Regions from separate parts of the Kitasatospora sp. MAP12-44 genome, predicted to be linked through region 3. Evidence: riboswitches for the same ligand, from Rfam matches in the RefSeq annotation. Region 3 holds a riboswitch; each other region holds the start of a gene.

Evidence for each region. A riboswitch is a leader RNA that binds a small molecule or an ion and turns the genes downstream of it on or off. The one in region 3 is predicted to bind cyclic di-AMP.
Region 1: linked by a shared signal. The riboswitch ahead of P3T34_RS23695 (transglycosylase family protein) and the one ahead of P3T34_RS06665 (transglycosylase family protein) in region 3 are both predicted to bind cyclic di-AMP.
Region 2: linked by a shared signal. The riboswitch ahead of P3T34_RS35280 (LysM peptidoglycan-binding domain-containing protein) and the one ahead of P3T34_RS06665 (transglycosylase family protein) in region 3 are both predicted to bind cyclic di-AMP.

What each region holds. Positions count from the first base shown of each region.
Region 1 covers NZ_JARZAE010000004.1:5,069,557-5,071,812, forward strand. The annotation lists gene P3T34_RS23690 (cytochrome P450) at 1-834, shown strand, start outside; cyclic di-AMP (ydaO/yuaA leader) riboswitch at 1,043-1,197, shown strand; gene P3T34_RS23695 (transglycosylase family protein) at 1,203-1,883, shown strand; gene eno (phosphopyruvate hydratase) at 2,045-2,256, shown strand, end outside.
Region 2 covers NZ_JARZAE010000004.1:7,739,564-7,741,819, forward strand. The annotation lists gene P3T34_RS35275 (methylated-DNA--[protein]-cysteine S-methyltransferase) at 1-100, shown strand, start outside; gene P3T34_RS35280 (LysM peptidoglycan-binding domain-containing protein) at 282-1,097, opposite strand; cyclic di-AMP (ydaO/yuaA leader) riboswitch at 1,105-1,304, opposite strand; gene P3T34_RS35285 (hypothetical protein) at 1,442-1,876, opposite strand; gene P3T34_RS35290 (heavy metal-binding domain-containing protein) at 1,938-2,256, opposite strand, start outside.
Region 3 covers NZ_JARZAE010000004.1:1,333,856-1,336,111, reverse strand. The annotation lists gene P3T34_RS06665 (transglycosylase family protein) at 35-1,219, opposite strand; cyclic di-AMP (ydaO/yuaA leader) riboswitch at 1,227-1,430, opposite strand; gene P3T34_RS06660 (hypothetical protein) at 1,901-2,256, opposite strand, start outside.

The sequences.
Region 1 (2,256 bases), 3.7 Mb from region 3:
CTGATCCACGAGTTCGCCTTCCCGCTGCCGATCTACGCGATCTGCGACCTGCTCGGCGTGCCGCCCGAGGACCAGGACGACTTCCGGGACTGGGCGGGCATGATGATCCGCCACGGCGGCGGCCCGCGCGGCGGCGTGGCGCGCGCGGTGAAGCGGATGCGCACGTACCTGGCGGAGCTGATCCACCGCAAGCGGGCGGACCTGGGCGACGACCTGATCTCCGGTCTGATCCGGGCCAGCGACCACGGCGAGCACCTCACCGAGAACGAGGCCGCCGCGATGGCGTTCATCCTCCTTTTCGCCGGTTTTGAGACCACGGTCAACCTGATCGGCAACGGCATGTACGCGCTGCTGCGCCACCCCGAGCAGCGCGCCCTGCTGCAGGAGTCGCTGAGTCGCGGCGAGAGCGGGCTGCTGGCTACCGCCGTCGAGGAACTGCTGCGCTACGACGGTCCGGTGGAGCTGGCCACCTGGCGGTTCGCGGTGGCTCCGCTGCGGATCGGCGGGGTGGACATCCCGGTCGGCGATCCGGTGCTCGTGGTGCTGGCCGCGGCCGACCGGGATCCGGCCAGGTTCGCCGCCGAGAACACCCTGGACCTGGCCCGCGCGGACAATCCGCATCTCGGTTTCGGTCACGGGATCCACTACTGCATCGGCGCCCCACTGGCCCGGTTGGAGGGGCAGGCGGCACTCGCCACGCTGCTCACCCGATTGCCGGACCTTCAGCTCTCCGCCGACGCCGGGGAATTGCGCTGGCGCGGCGGCCTGATCATGCGTGGCCTGCGGGAACTCCCGGTCACCTTCACTCCGGAGGAGTCGTCAGGAAAGCTCTGACGGCGTGTCGAAACGCTGCTCCACGGTCGGGATGAATGTCCATCAACTCCGACATATCGCCTCCGTTGGTAGGCGATCCATGACGATCCGTAATTCTCGTGTGATGTACGCGATATGAGCTTGTGATTGTTGTTGCTATCTGCCTACTCTCCCTGGAGTTCGCGGTTGCGAACCCCGTGCGCGGAACGCCAAATCCTGCCCGCCGCGCTTCGGGACACCGACACAACCCCCTGGGCAGGGGCGGGGGACCCAGGATTTTCTGCCGTTTCCCCTACGGCTCGGGGTGAAGCCGCGCCCAGCGCGGCCGGGCCACCTCCCGGTCCGAACCCGACAGCTCACCTCGCAGGCGTGCGGAGAGGGACACCTTCATGCTGTTTGCAGGAACTGGCCGTCACCGTCGTCGTACCCAGACCGAGAAGGTCATCGCCGTGGCCGGCGTGGCCGGTGCCGGTCTGGCGCTCCCACTGCTCACCGCCACCGGGGCGCACGCCGCCCCGGTGACCACCTGGGACAAGGTGGCCGACTGCGAGAGCACCGGCAACTGGTCCATCAACACCGGCAACGGCTTCTACGGAGGCCTGCAGTTCACCCCCTCGACCTGGGCGGCCTACGGCGGCACCCAGTACGCCGGGCAGGCGAACCAGGCCACCCGGGCGCAGCAGATCTCGGTCGCCGAGCGGGTGTTGGCCGCGCAGGGGCCCGGCGCCTGGCCGGTCTGCTCGGTCAAGGCCGGGCTGACCTCCGGGGGCGCGCCCGCCGCGGTCGACACCTCCGCCGGCTCCGACGCCGTGAAGTCCGCCGCCAAGCCCGGGGCCACGTCGAAGCAGAGCACCCGGACCGCGGCCCCGGCTGCGGCGTCGCCGACCGCTCCCGCCGCCCCGGCCAACTCCGGTCAGCCGTACACCGTCCGGGCCGGCGACACGCTGTCCACGATCGCCCAGACCCAGCACGTCGACGGCGGCTGGCAGGCGCTCTACCAGGGCAACCACGGGGTCGTCGGCGCGGACCCGAACCTGATCCTGCCGGGCGAGGTGCTCCACCTCCGCTGACGCACCGCACGCTGACGCACCACTCGGTGAACTACCGGTGAGTACGACGCCACGTGTTGAGACGCACCCCAGGTCCGGGTGGCCCGGACCTGGGGTGCGGCTAGGCTCAGGTCGTAACGAACCCGTTTCCCGCAGGACCGCTTCCGCATAGGAGATGCCTCGTGCCGTCCATTGATGTCGTCGTAGCCCGCGAGATCCTCGACTCTCGTGGCAACCCCACGGTCGAGGTCGAGGTCGGCCTCGACGACGGCAGCACCGGCCGTGCCGCCGTTCCGTCCGGAGCCTCCACCGGTGCCTTCGAGGCGCTGGAGCTGCGCGACGGTGACAAGAGCCGCTACTTCGGCAAGGGCGTCGAGAAGGCCGTCCTCGCCGT
Region 2 (2,256 bases), 6.4 Mb from region 3:
CGGCGCCAACGGCTCGCTGACCGGCTACGCGGGCGGCCTGGAGCGCAAGGAGTATCTGCTCTCCCTTGAGGGCGCCCGCCCGGCCACGCTGCTCGGCTGACTTCTCGCGTCCTCGGCGCCCTGGCAGAGTGGCAGTTGACGACCCGTCAGAGGGCATGCCGCAGGGCCCGGTTCGCGAGAGGCGAACCGGGCCCTGCACGGTGGATCGGCGTTGATCAGCGGGTCGCCATCACACGACCCGGATCAGCGGCAGTGGCCCGCAGGCCGCTGTCCAGCGCCGATCAGTAGGCGCTGTGGGTCTGCCAGAAGGCCCAGGCCTGGTTCGGGCTGCCGTAGGTGGCATCCATGTAGGAGAGCGCCCACTTGAGCTGGGTGGCGGGGTTGGTCTGCCAGTCGGAACCGGCCGAGGCCATCTTGTTGCCGGGCAGGGCCTGCGGCAGGCCGTAGGCGCCGGAGGACGGGTTGGTCGCGGTGACGTTCCAGCCGCTCTCGTGGGTGATGATCTGGTCGAACGAGGCCAGCTGGTCGGCCGGAACGATCGAGGCGGCCAGCGCCTGCAGCCCGGCGGGGGTGTTGGACACGGGCGCGGCGGCGACGGCCGGGGCAGCGGTCCGGGCCGGCGCCGGGGCGGCGGGGGCAGCCGGGGCCGAGGTGCCGGCGGCCGGGGCAGCGGCGGCGCCGTCACCCAGCGACAGGTGCTGACCGGGGAAGATCGCGTCCGGGCCGTGCGTCAGCACGGACTTGTTGATGCTGTACAGCTCCTGCCAGCCGCCCTGCACGCTGTGCGTGTCGGCGATCAGGGAGAGCGAGTCGCCGCTGACCACGGTGTAGCCGGCCGGCTGGGCCTGCGGCGCGCTGTGCGCGGCGGCCGGAGCAGCCGGGGCGACGGGCGCGGCGGCCGGGGCGGCGGCGATGGAGATCGCGGCCGGCTTGCCCGCGTAGTGCGGGTAGTAGTGGTGGTGCAGCGGCTGCGCGCTGGCGCCACCGGCGGCGGCGATGGTCAGGCCCGCACCGACGCCGGCCACCACGGTGGCGGCGATGGCGCGCTGGATGGTGATGCGGCTGGGCAGGCTGAAGGTGCGGTTCACAGACTTCATGAAGTGGGGTTCCTCTCCTACGCCTACGAGGTGAGCTGTCGGGTTCGGGCTGGAGTTGCCCGGCCGCGCTGAGCGCGGCTTCACCCCAAGCCCCGCCCGGACCAGATCCGGGTGGGGCGACTTACCTGTGGGTCCCCCGCTCCTGCCGTGGTGCGGTTCGATGCACGTGCCCACTCGGACCGGTGGCAGGATTCGGCGTTCCGGAGAGCGGGGTTCGTATGGAGACGAACGAGATGCACCGTACGCAGGTCATCGGCGCAATCACAAGCCGATGTGAGGTGTCTCATGTTTCGGCTGCAAGCCCCCCGCAGGCCCCGCAGCGCCCCGCAGCCGCCCCGAAGGCCTCAGTCGCCGAGCACCAGCCGCTCCAGTGCCGCCCGCGCCCTGGCGTCCGACTGCGCGCGGGCGGTCACGGCCGCCGCCAGCTCGCGGGTCCACTCGTCGAGCGGGACCGGCTTGCGTGAGAGCACCACGCCGCGGACCACCGTGCAGATCTCGCAGGCCGGTCGGCCCTGAGCCAGGCTCAGCACCAACCGCCGTTCGCTCATGTCGACTTCGAGCTTCTCGATCCGTCCGGGCCGCCCGGCCAGCCGGTCGCTCATGCTGCGCCGGCGCTCGACCGCGACCGCGTCCGCCGGCAGCGCCTCCGCCAGCGAGCCGGTCAGCACCTGCGCGTACACCTCCAGGTCGCCGGCGTCGCGCCTGAGGGCGGCCGCGATCAGGTCGATCGAGTCGGCGGGGTCCTCCGGGGCCGGCTCGATCTGGCCATGGTCGGTCATGTCGCTCCTAGCTGCGGTCGGTTGGCGACCGGTCGGTGGGTCGGTGGTACGGAAAGCTGTCCTACTGGTCCAGGCTGAGCACCATGGTCGGCCGCTCGATCTCGTGCTCCTCGCGCAGCGGGCGCACCGCCGTACCGATCGCGAAGAACTCGGTGGTGTGGCCGCCCCAGCGGTGGTTGTGGGCGTTCAGCTGGACGCCCACGATGCCCTCCGCGTCCAGCTCCTCGGCCTCGTGCTGCATCCGGGCCATCGCCAACTCCCGTGCGTCGTACAGCGCCTGGGTGTACTGCTCGATCTCGACGTTCTTGCCGATGTTGCTGAAGACCGAGCCCATCTTCTGGTGCGCGATGTGGTAGACGCAGGTCCCCATGGTCATGCCC
Region 3 (2,256 bases):
GGAGGCGGGCCACCGCCGTATGTCAGGCGAAGGGTCAGACCCGGCCGGCGAAGTCCGGCGCCCAGTTGGCGATGGTCTCCATGTGGACACCGACGCTCGGGTTGGCGGCCTCGACGTAGGAGCCGTTGCCCACGTAGATGCCGACGTGGTAGACGCCGGAGTCGGCGCCGTTGTTCGACCAGAAGAGCAGGTCGCCGGGCTGCAGCGCGTCCAGCGAGACGTGCGTGCTGGCGGCGGCCTGGTCGGCGGCCACGCGCGGGATGGAGATCCCGGCCTGGGCCAGCGCGGCCTGGGTCAGACCGGAGCAGTCCCAGCCGCCGTTGCCGGTGCCGCCGTAGATGTACGCCTGGCCGACCTTGGACTCGGCGAACGCGACCGCGGCGGCCATGCTGCCGGTGGCCGCCGGGGCGGGGGTCTTGGCGCTGGTGGTGGTCGCCGCGGTGGCGGGGGCCGGGGTCTGCGCCGGGGCGGTGGTGCCCGAGTTGTCCGAGTGGCCCCAGTTGCCGTGGCTCCACGAGGCGGTCGCGGTGGAGCCGCCGAGCGAGAGCTTCTGGCCCGGGTAGATGGTGTCGGGGCCGTGCGTCAGGACCGACTTGTTGAGCTCGTAGAGGTGCTCCCAGCCGCCCTGGACGTCGTGGCTCTGGGCGATGCTGGAGAGCCAGTCGCCGGCCGCCACGGTGTAGCTGCTGTCGGCGCCCGCAGCGGCGTCCTGGTGCCAGCCGGAGTGCTGCGAGGCGGTGTTCTGGCCGGAGGCGGCCGGAGCGGCGGTGGCGGGGGCCGGAGCGGCCGGGGCCGGGGTCGCGGCGGCCGGCGCGGACGTCCCGGTGTTGATGGCGGGGGCCGGGCCGCCGGCGGTCAGGCCGGCCTGGATCGAGCAGACCGGCCAGGCGCCGGGGCCCTGAGAGGCCAGCACCTTCTCGGCGACGGCGATCTGCTGGTCCTTCGTCGCCTGGTTCGCCTCGGGGGCGTACTGGGTGCCACCGAAGGCGGCCCAGGTGGAGGACGTGAACTGGAGGCCGCCGTAGAAGCCGTTGCCCGTGTTGATGCTCCAGTCGCCGCTGCTCTCGCACTGGGCGACCTTGTCCCAGGTGGAGACGGTCGCGGCGGAGGCGGTGGTGGCGGTGATGCACGGGAGGCTGAGACCGAGGCCGACCAGGCCGGTGGCGGCGATGACGCGGCGGGTACGGGTCGAGCTCTTCGAACTGGTGATGGGCAGCATGAAGTCGCGTTCCTCTCCTACGCCTACGAGGTGAGCTGTCGGATTCGGGCTGGAGTTGCCCGGCCGTGCTGAGCACGGCTTCACCCCTAGCTCCGGGTGTCTCGGTCCGAGGACCGTTCCCGGGGCGGCTTACCTGGTTCCCCCGCTCCTGCCGTGGTGCTTGTTGTGCGGTGCCAGCGGGCCCGGTGGCAGGATTCGGCGTCCGGATTGCTGGGTCCGTGTGACCACGAACGGGAGCACGTTAGACAGACTTAAGTTGAAACCGCAAACACCTGTGACACCGGTCACACCAGTCCCAGTGGCCCCTCAAGATCACCCCGGGAGATCAACTGACAGGGCGTCGGTGTCCAGGGTGGGGGCGGATGCTCCGATGGCGAACAATCAGGCGTTCGAGTAAGGGAATTGCCGGTGGTTCAGCTCGGTCGACAGCTGACATCGTGTCCGGCCGGGGGAGTGGCTGACCCGGAATCGGGAGTGCGGCGCCGACCGGCCGAGCGGCCGCGGACGGGACCAAAGACCCCCCGGCCGAAGGTCACGCCGAGGTCACGCCCGGGTCGCCCTGACGCCCCGCCGGGGGTGCGGACATGCCTGTGGGCCGGTCCTCCGTCGCGCGGATGACCGACCCACAGTTCTTACGGGGCGAAAGATTCTGTCCCTTTCGCCCCACTTGACCCCTATGCCCTACTCGCCCTGCTGTTCCTGCCAGTCCTGCTGCTCCTGCTGCTGGTTCCGCTGCTCCTGGGCCGCTTCGGCCTCGGCCGCAGCCGTCCCGACCGCGCCGAGGTAGCCGGCGGCCACCAGCTGACCGATGGTCGGGTAGCCGCCCAGCGCCTCGGCGCTCGGGCAGCCGGTCTCCTCGCCGGCCGCGCGCAGCAGTTCGGCGTCCACCTCCGGGCCGATCACCAGCGCGGCCAGGGCGGGGCGCTGCGAGCCGGTGGCCCGCAGGTGCTCGACCGCCGCGGCCACCGCGCCGGGGACGTCCAGGGCGGCCGCCACCACGGGCACCGCGAGGCGGGCGGCCAGCAGCACACCGGTGA